One region of the Chryseobacterium sp. GW823-FHT05E08 genome, then DNA from elsewhere that is predicted to be linked to it. Evidence: riboswitches for the same ligand, from Rfam matches in the RefSeq annotation. Region 1 holds a riboswitch; each other region holds the start of a gene.
What was found. Region 1 has a riboswitch for S-adenosylmethionine ahead of AC1Q7L_RS09550 (SusC/RagA family TonB-linked outer membrane protein). Riboswitches for the same ligand answer to the same signal wherever they lie in the genome.

Region 1 (3,283 bases):
CATTTAAGTTAAGATTGGTTTCCCATTTCAAATCGGGAGTTGGTAATTTACTTGCAACCGTTCCTCCTTCACCTAAATTATTGTAAAAAGTATACAAGCTTTGGTAAGCATAATAAGTACTTAATTTATCATTTCCTTGTCCACCGTAACTTGCACGAAGCGTTAACTGGTTGAAGAGATTTAAGTCTTTAATAAAAGTTTCGTTGGATGCTTTCCATGAACCACCGACTGACCAGAATGTACCCCATCTGTTTTCGGGAGAGAATCTTGAAGACCCGTCCGATCTTACTGATCCTGAAAGGAAATATTTATTCTGATAATCATATTCTGCTTTTCCTAAGAAACTCAATAATCCTAATTTATCACTGCTTCCACTAAAACCACCTAACAACGCAGCAGCATCCGGTTCATAATAATACGGAAGTGAAAATTGACTTCTGCTTCCTGAAATCGTCTGATATTCATAATGATAAAATTCCTGTCCACCTAAAATATTAATGTGATGCTGTCCGAATTTTTTATCGTAAGTCAAAATATTACTCGTCGTATAAGAAAGCGTTCTCGAGTTGGTTTTCGTCACTGAACCTCCAATTTCCGCACCTTCTCCTAATAATGGATTGGTGTAATAATGACCATTGTAATTCACTAAATCAACAGAGAAACTTGTTCTGAATTTCAGCTCCGGCAAGAAAGTAAATTCTGCAAAACCTTTTCCTGAAAAGTTATCTTCTCTGTTTTCGTTTTTATCTAAAGGCAGCGTTGCGGCTGCATTTTCATTCTGCAAAGCACTTGTTGGTCTGTATTTTCCGAAGTCGTAAATATAATTTCCGTTGGAATCCAGCTTATAACTTCCATCTGCATTTCTTTCATAATACGGATAGAAAGACGGAATCACTCTCGCTGCATTGATCACGTTATCCGTTCTTGAATCTGATGATGGCGGTGCTTCCTGAAGACTGTTTGTGTAGGCTAAATTGGCTCCAACATTCAACCATTTTTTGACTTCAGAATTGATTTTTAATCTCGTACTGTATTTTTTGAAACCAGATTCTATCGCAATTCCTTTATCATCTAAATATCCTAACGAGAAAAAATAATTGCTTTTTTCATTTCCTCCACTGAAATCTAAGTCGACCTGACTTCTGGAAGCTGTTCTTTGCAAAATATCTTTCCAGTTGTCATTCCATAACGCGGTTGCGCCTGTTAAAAGCTTTCCGTCTGTTCCGACTGGGTTTGGATAACCTGCTCCGTAAGGATTAATTCCCAAAGCATTCACCAAATTATCGGTTGCCATTTGTGCTGCCTGTTGAGAAGAAACCTGACTTGATTTATATCCATTTCTCAGCGCCTCCCAATACAATTCGTAATATTGATCGGTTGATACCTGTTCATAATCTTTAACTGCTCTGCTAGAAAAACCCTGACTGATATTGAAATTCACTCGAGCCTCTCCTTTTTTACCGGATTTTGTTGTGATGATAATAATTCCGTTCGCTCCTCTTGAACCGTATAATGAACTTGCTGTTGCATCTTTTAAAACACTGATCGATTCAATATCGTTTGGACTGATGGAATTGATATTTCCATCAAAAGGAATTCCGTCAACGACAAATAATGGATTACTTGAAGCACTTACCGAACCGATTCCACGAATTCTGATCGAAGCTGTTGACCCCGGCTGTCCCGAAGAACTTACCGCTTGAAGCCCTGGAACTTGTCCTTCCAAAGCTTTTGTAATATTGGTAACAGGTCTGTTGTTGATCTTTTCACTTGAAATCGTTGCTACAGAACCTGTATAACTTGTTTTTTTAGCTTTTCCGTAAGCTACAACTACCACTTCATCTATTTCTTTCTCACGAAGTGTATCTTTTTTTGTTTCCTGACCGTGTACACTGATAATTCCTAAGAAAAATACAGCAACAGGTGGAATCCAAATTTTAGAATTAATTAAACCTTTGCTAATCATAATCAATTTTATTTATCAAATATTAAAAATTTACCCTTTGCAGAAAAGTCAGCAAAGGGCATCGATAAATACGATTAACCAAATGCTTATTGTTCCTTTAAAGGCTGAATGTAACACCTTGCCAAGAGCAGGTTGTTAAGATTTCATAGGGTCAGTTCCCTCCATCTTTCTTTATAAGCCGATCGAAATATGAATGCAAAGCTAAAAACAAATAGTCTACAAAACAAGTAGACTTTAAAATTTTCAATTATAATTTTATGAAAATAAAGTTAATTTAAGCTTAAAAAACACTAAAATAGACAGTTATAAAAAATGTTAAATTTTTAAATATGAGAAATATCATTAAAAATAATGTAAAAGAGTATTTTCACTTAAAATGAAAAAATTAAGTCTTAATAGAAAAAAAAAATTAATTTTATAGAATGAAAGTTTTAATCATCAATGGTCCTAATTTGAATCTTTTAGGCACAAGAGAACCAGAAATTTACGGAACAGTTTCTATGGAAGATTATTTGGAAAATTTACAATCTGAATTTCCTTCTCATGAAATACAATATTATCAATCAAATATTGAAGGTGAGTTAATTAACAGACTTCAAGAAGATGATTTTGAAGCTTTGGTAATCAATCCGGGAGCTTTTACGCATTATTCTTATGCCATAGCGGACTGTTTAAAGAATATTCAGAAGCAGAAAGTGGAAGTTCACATTAGTAATATTTACAAAAGAGAAGAATTTCGTCAGAAATCTGTGACGGCTGCAAATACTGATGCGGTTTTATCTGGTTTTGGGATGGATGGATATCGATTGGCTATTTTGAGTTTGAAATAATTTTATTAACCACAGATTTTCACAAATTTGCACAGATTCTATAACGCAAACATCTGTGTTGATCTGTGAAAATCTGTGATTATTATATAAAAAAATCCTCAACGCAATGATGAGGATTTTTATTTTTAGTTTGTTGTCTGTTGTTGTAATTGAGGTCCGGAAGCGATAAGCTTTTTCCCTTCTTCTGTATTACAATACTGATCAAAGTTTTTGATATATTTTGCAGCAAGATCTTTTGCTTTTTCTTCCCACTCAGTAACTTCGCTGTATGTATTTCTAGGATCTAAAATACCTTCAGAAACGTTTGGTAATTCAGTAGGAATCTCCAAATTCATAATTGGAATTCTAGTTTTTGGAGCATTCTCGATAGATCCATCAATGATTGCATCAATAATTGCTCTTGTATCTTTTAGTGAAATTCTCTTTCCGGTACCATTCCAACCTGTGTTTACCAAGTAAGCTTTTGCACCATGTTCTTTCATTTTTC
Region 2 (3,283 bases), 140 kb from region 1:
GCTCCATTGCCATTCTCATCATATTCAGAGCGTACATCGCCATCCAGCTTGTTCCGTCTGCTTGTTCGAGGTGTTGACCGTCCTTCAACTCCATATTCCGGTCAAAAGCACCAATGTTATCAAGACCTAAGAAACCTCCACCGAAAATATTATTCCCGCTTTTATCTTTTCTATTCACCCACCAGGTGAAATTAAGAAGCAGTTTTTGAAAAACTTTTTCTAAAAATAAAAGATCCGGTTTTCCATTTGTTTTTTCATCGATTTTAAAAACTCGGAAACAAGACCATGCATGAACAGGCGGATTTACATCACTCAAATTCCATTCATAAGCCGGAAGTTGCCCGTTGGGATGCATGTACCATTCTTTGGTTAATAAAAGAAGTTGGTTTTTGGCAAATTCGGCATCAATTATAGCAAAAGGGACACAGTGGAAAGCCAGATCCCAAGTTGCATACCAGGGATATTCCCACTTGTCGGGCATCGAAATGATGTCTTTGTTGTGCATGTGATTCCACTCCGTATTTCTTACATAATTGTTGAAATCTCTCGGAGCTTCAAAATTGGGATCACCTTTTAACCATTTTCCAACATTGTAATGATAAAACTGTTTGTTCCAAAGTAACCCTGCGAAGGCTTGTCTTTGCACATTTTTTTCGTCCTCACTGCTTACATCATGTTGAATTTCGTTATAATATTCATCAGCTTCAGAAATTCTTGCATTAAAAATTTCATCAAAGTGATTAAATGGTTCATCTGTTTCATTCGGAGAAAGTCTGAAATCAAACGTTTTTGATTCTCCCACTCCAATCATTTCATCAATTAAAAAAGAAGCTTTTGTTCCCTGTTTTTCAGGATTTACAGTGTTGCTTCCGTAGATGATGTGATCATTAATTCCGTCTTTAAAATAGGTATTTCCTGAATAAAGCGTTCCGTATAATTTGGGAGCATTCGTCTCATTTTCACAGAAAACACTGTTGGAATTATTCTTTCTCGAATAGAATTTTTTAATGGAAATACTGTCGTGATTAATATCGATACAGTTTTCCGAAGAAGCATTCAGCTGACCTTTGTAAACGTTGTATCCCCATTTCCAGTTATTTCTGAACCATACGGTCGGAGCAACCAATATAGGAGCCTCTTTCTGACTTCTGTTGGCAACTGTTACTCTTACTAAAATATCATTATGCTCAGCTTTACAATATTCAATGAAAATATCGAAGTACTCGTCATTGTTGAAAATTCCAGTATCAAAAAGCTCGTATTCGGGTTCTTTTTTGCTTCGTCTTCCGTTCTCGGCAATAATTTGGTCGTACGGAAATTCGTTAATAGGATATTTGTACACCATCTTCATATAGCTATGAGTAGGTGTGTTATCTAAGTAATAAAAGAGTTCTTTGAGGTCTTCGCCATGATTTCCCTGATGATTGCTCAACCCGAAAAATCGCTCTTTTACCATTTTATCTTTTTTGTTCCAGAAAGAAAGGGCAAAACATAAAAGCTGCTTCGGATCCGAGATTCCGGCGATGCCTTCTTCTGCCCACCTGTAAGCATAACTTTCCGCTTTATCATGACTTGTAGATCCCCACGCATTACCGTCCGGACTGTAGTCTTCACGCACATTTCCCCATTGTCGGTTGCTTACATACGGTCCCCATTTTTTCCAGTCTTTATCTTGTAGTCTTTGTTTTTCAACACTCATATTTCATCACTTTTCATTACGAAGGTAAGTTTTTTGAAAAATAATTCCAACATTTGGAATCTGAATAAAACGTAACATATCCCTGAAGCTCTTTTGTTTAAAGGCTTTTCGAGATTAAATTAAATTTTTATAAATTTTTAAAATAAATGTTTTATCTTTGCAGCATTCGATCATTCACATATTGAAAATGTTATCAAGAAAGGTTGAGGGATAGACCCTGTGAAACCTTAGCAACCCTTTGCGCAAGCGAAGAAGGTGCTACGTTCTACCAAATATAATTTTGGACAGATAACTTACTGAAGTTCTTTCAGCCATTTCTAATGGCATTTTCAAATTGTATTATCAAAAAGTATAATAGAATTGAAAACAGAACTAAACTATATTAATCTTTCGTATCAGACAAATTCCAATAAGGAATACAATATCCCGTTGAGCTACCAGCTTTTCGGGAAAGACCTGTTTTCAGCACCTATCATTTTAGTTAATCATGCCTTAACCGGAAATTCAGATGTTTCAGGAGAAAAGGGGTGGTGGAAAAAGCTGATTGGTGAAAATCAGGTTATTGATACAAATAAATACACAGTTCTGTGTTTCAATATTCCCGGAAACGGCTATGATAATTTTTTAATTGATGAATATGAAGATTTCACGCCTTCAGATATTGCCAATATCTTTTTAAAAGGCCTTGAAAAGCTTAATATAAAAAACTTGTACGCCATTATTGGAGGTTCTTTAGGAGGAGGAATTGGCTGGGAAATGTTGGTGAAAAACCCACAGCTTGCCGAAATTTTCATTCCTATTGCCTGCGATTACAAAACTCATGATTGGCTTCATGCACAATGTCTGGTTCAGAAATTTTTATTAAATGGAAATGATAAACCACTGCAAAAAGCCAGAATTCATGCGATGTTGTGTTATAGAACACCACAATCTTTAAACGATAGATTTCAAAACAAATACAATCCGGAAAAACAGCTTTTAGAATCGGAAGATTGGCTTGTTTATCACGGAAATTCATTAAACGAAAGGTTTAGTTTAGAATCATATAAACTGATGAACCATTTATTAATGAACATTAACGCAGAAGAAGCTCAACTGGAAAAAATCGAGGCGCGAATGCACATGATCTCCGTTGATACAGACTTATTCTTTCCTGCTTCCGAGATCCGAATGTGCTTTGAAAAGCTTAAAGAAAAAAAGGAAAATGTTTTCTATCACGAGATCAAATCAATTCATGGGCACGATGCCTTCTTAATGGAATACGAACAATTAAATAACATCATTAAAAATATTTTATAGACGATGAAAAATGCTAACGAAATAAAATTTTTAAAAAACAGATCAATCATCAAATTTGAAGGGGAGGATTTCTTAGGTGAAATCGGGATTGACGGACGAATTTTTAAAGCGCTTACTTTAGCGAGAATAAGTGTTGGGGTAATTTCTCAACAGGCAATTGAAAACGGATTATCAATTTTGGTTCAGGAAGCTGATTCCGAAAAAGCGGTAAATTGTCTGATTGACGAGTTTGAAGCAGAAAGAAAATCGGGAAAAGTTTCCCAGATTTACAGTATAAATAATGTT
Region 3 (3,283 bases), 590 kb from region 1:
ATTGTTTAAGTTCTTAGAAACATCAAGGTTAATGGTATTTTGGAGAAAGCTATGCGCTCCTGCATAAAAACTTGTCGGAGATTTCGCACCTAAAGAAGCATTATTAGTGTTGTTAACATTATAATTGAATGTATTGCTTCCGAAAGTATTACTCAGATCAAAAAGCCAATCGTTTACATTGTATTTCGTTCCTACAGCATAAGAAAGATCGTACACCTGAGATTTCAGATTAGCCTGAAAACCATTCGGATAAATTGAAGAAACAATATTTGAAGTTTCGCTCGGAAGTCTTCTAAAACCAAAACCTTCACCTTCTTTTAAACTGAATCCTCCAAAAGTATAGAGTTTAAAATGGTCATTAAAAGGATATTCTGCATTGAAAAATAACTGAGCCTGTTTTATTTGAGCATCACCGATTTGGAAATTGAAATCATCTCTGGTTAAGCCTCTTTTACTAATCTCCGCATCATCATTTTGTTCTGCAATAATTGGGTTTGGAGCAAATTCATATGCAAAATTATCTCCAAAAATATCTAATTTATGATTCTGTGTTCTCGTCGTTTTTCCTCTTTGACTTAGCTGTAACGACAAATTGATATAACTTTTATCTTTTCCTAAAGAAGTTCCGTAATTGACTGCTCCCTGATAGGTTTCACCATCATTTCTACCTGATAATCCGTAGTTTAAACTTGCAGAAGCACCTATATCTTTTTTAAGAATAATATTAATAACGCCTGCAATGGCATCAGAACCATATTGTGCTGCTGCTCCGTCTCTTAAAACCTCAATTCTGTCGATCGCAATCACAGGAATTGTGCTTAAATCTGTCCCAACAGAGCCGTTTCCGACTGTATTTTGATAGTTAACTAATGATGTTGTGTGTCTTCTTTTTCCATTCACTAAAACTAGAACCTGATCGGGTCCCATTCCTCTTAATGTCATAGGATCAATATGTTCTGTTCCATCAGAAGCAGACTGTCTCACCGCATTAAAAGAGGGAATTACATAATTTAATAGATCCTGAACCGTTGTTTGAGGTGCAGATTTTTGTATTTTTTCAATATTGATAACATCTACCGGAACAGGTGTTTCCAATTTTGTTCTTTTAGCATTTCGGTTTCCGACGATTATTACGTCTTCGATTTGTTTTTCTTTTTCAAGTTCCTGAGCCGATACGAAAACCGCTCCAAGCAATAATACAGATATGCTTAGTTTCTTCATCTTTTGTTTTTTGCAAAATTAATAATAAACCCGGACGGACAAAAATCCGCCAACAAAGATTGTCAAGAAATGGAATGAATATTGAGAATATTGACTTCACTTATCTTCCCCCAATCGGGTTGGAATTAGCACCTTTACACATTGAAAACGTGCCGGTTGCTAAGGTTTCACAGGGCCAAATCCCTCCACCTTTCTTGATAAATCTACTGCAAAGGTAGACTAATAATTTTAATTGGCAAAAATTGTGAATTTTTAAAGGTGAAGGGTCAAAAGTGAATTTTAGTGTAAATGAAAAAGAGAGGCAATTTTCATTACCTCTCTTTGTTTAATTATACATTATGTTTGTCTTATTTAATAATCATCTTCTGGATAGCAACTCCGGTTTCAGATTTTAAATGAACCAGATAGGTTCCGGCAGGATAATTAGCTTTTAATTCATAAGTTCCTGACTCATTTTTAAGCTTAATGGAATCCATTTTTTTACCGCTCATGTCATAAATTATAATTTCGCCGTTTTTGGCTTTATGATAAATTAATTTCGCTAAACCGTTTTTAACAGGATTGTCCGCAATTTGAAGTGATAATTTATTTTCAGCGTTAGCATCAATTGTAGATAAAGTTCCTGTGTAGTTTCCGAAAATTCTAAATTCTCCCGGCTGAAGATTAATTGGAGCCGTTGTAGAAGAAACTACTGATACTGTGTTATCCAGTAAATTTTTCCACTGTCCTGCGTACGGGAAGTAAGGCACAACATCTTTTGCAGAGGTATCGTAATTGGCTATAACGACAACATTCTGAACAGTACTTGCCGTATTATCGTACACGTAAATTCTGGTAATTAATCCATTAGGATCATTGGTAAGATTATTTGATTCTACAGAATATGTTTTTGATTTAAATACCGGATACAAACTTCTAAGATTAATGATCTGAGCCCAAGTATCATAAACTGCCTTTCTGTTCGCATTAGTGTCATATCCTAAAGAAAAAGCAATTGGCTTCTCATCTGTTCGGCAACCATTGTTGATAGATCCGTCTCCACATCTGTTGATGCTGAATTCATAACCCAATTCACCAAATTGCCAGATCATTTTCGGGCCGGGAATTGTGAAGAATGTTGCTCCGAAAGTTTTCATTCTATTCAACGCTGTGTTTAGATTTTTAACATCGTACGCTCCGTTTACAGCTCCGTAAGAAATATTTTTAAACATTAATCTTTCTTCATCATGGCTTTCTCCATACCCAACTGCGTGCATATTGGTGAAACCATGAAGCGTGTGATTCATTCTGTCAAAGTTGCTGTTTTCTTTGTAGCCCATCGTATTTTGATTGTACGCGCCATTTTGATTATTCCAAAGCATTACACCCTTTCCTTCTGCAACTCTGTAATTTGCCCATTGCTGTTCTTCTGCATCAGTTCCTAAATGTTCGAAAATCATATAAGAATTTGGATCAATTGCCCACTGTTTATCAGCATAATATTTCATGATGTCTACCCTGTCCTGCTGATAAGCATTGGTACAGGTTTCATCATTTTCAGAACAGCTTTGCGTGAAACCTTTTGTAAGATCCCAACGGAAACCATCGATATGATATTCTGTTAACCATTGTTGAAGCGTTCTTTCAACGTAATATTTAGTTGACGGACTTGTATGGTTAAAATCATTGAAAACATTGTACGAATGTTTCGGAACTGTATTAAAATATGGGTTATTTGGAGCTACATCACCGTAACCGTCTCCATCAGGATCAATATTCCAAAGTCTTACCAACGGAGAACGTCCTGTTGCATGATTTAAAGCTACATCCAAAATCACAGCAATCCCGTTGTAATGGCACAAATCAACAAATTCTTTGAATTTTTCCGGTGTTCCGTACGCTTTATCTAATGCATAATGGAATGACGTATTGTATCCCCAAGAAAGATTGCCCTCAAACTCCATAATTGGCATCAATTCAATCGCATTGATCTTTAAATTTTTTAGATAAGTAATTTTATTGATTAATGACTGCCAGTTTTTTTCCTGTGTAAAGTCTCTCAATAACAATTCATAAACAACAA

Region 2: linked by a shared signal. The riboswitch ahead of AC1Q7L_RS10255 (alpha/beta fold hydrolase) and the one ahead of AC1Q7L_RS09550 (SusC/RagA family TonB-linked outer membrane protein) in region 1 are both predicted to bind S-adenosylmethionine.
Region 3: linked by a shared signal. The riboswitch ahead of AC1Q7L_RS06810 (TonB-dependent receptor plug domain-containing protein) and the one ahead of AC1Q7L_RS09550 (SusC/RagA family TonB-linked outer membrane protein) in region 1 are both predicted to bind S-adenosylmethionine.

The regions. Positions count from the first base shown of each region.
Region 1 covers NZ_JBXAHY010000002.1:787,626-790,908, reverse strand. Annotated here, with positions in the region: gene AC1Q7L_RS09550 (SusC/RagA family TonB-linked outer membrane protein) at 1-1,966, opposite strand, end outside; SAM riboswitch class I at 2,050-2,146, opposite strand; gene AC1Q7L_RS09545 (type II 3-dehydroquinate dehydratase) at 2,389-2,796, shown strand; gene pckA (phosphoenolpyruvate carboxykinase (ATP)) at 2,922-3,283, opposite strand, start outside.
Region 2 covers NZ_JBXAHY010000002.1:929,982-933,264, forward strand. Annotated here, with positions in the region: gene AC1Q7L_RS10250 (MGH1-like glycoside hydrolase domain-containing protein) at 1-1,699, opposite strand, end outside; SAM riboswitch class I at 1,887-1,994, shown strand; gene AC1Q7L_RS10255 (alpha/beta fold hydrolase) at 2,060-2,998, shown strand; gene AC1Q7L_RS10260 (ACT domain-containing protein) at 3,002-3,283, shown strand, end outside.
Region 3 covers NZ_JBXAHY010000002.1:195,990-199,272, forward strand. Annotated here, with positions in the region: gene AC1Q7L_RS06810 (TonB-dependent receptor plug domain-containing protein) at 1-1,221, opposite strand, end outside; SAM riboswitch class I at 1,319-1,425, opposite strand; gene AC1Q7L_RS06815 (alpha-amylase family glycosyl hydrolase) at 1,569-3,283, opposite strand, start outside.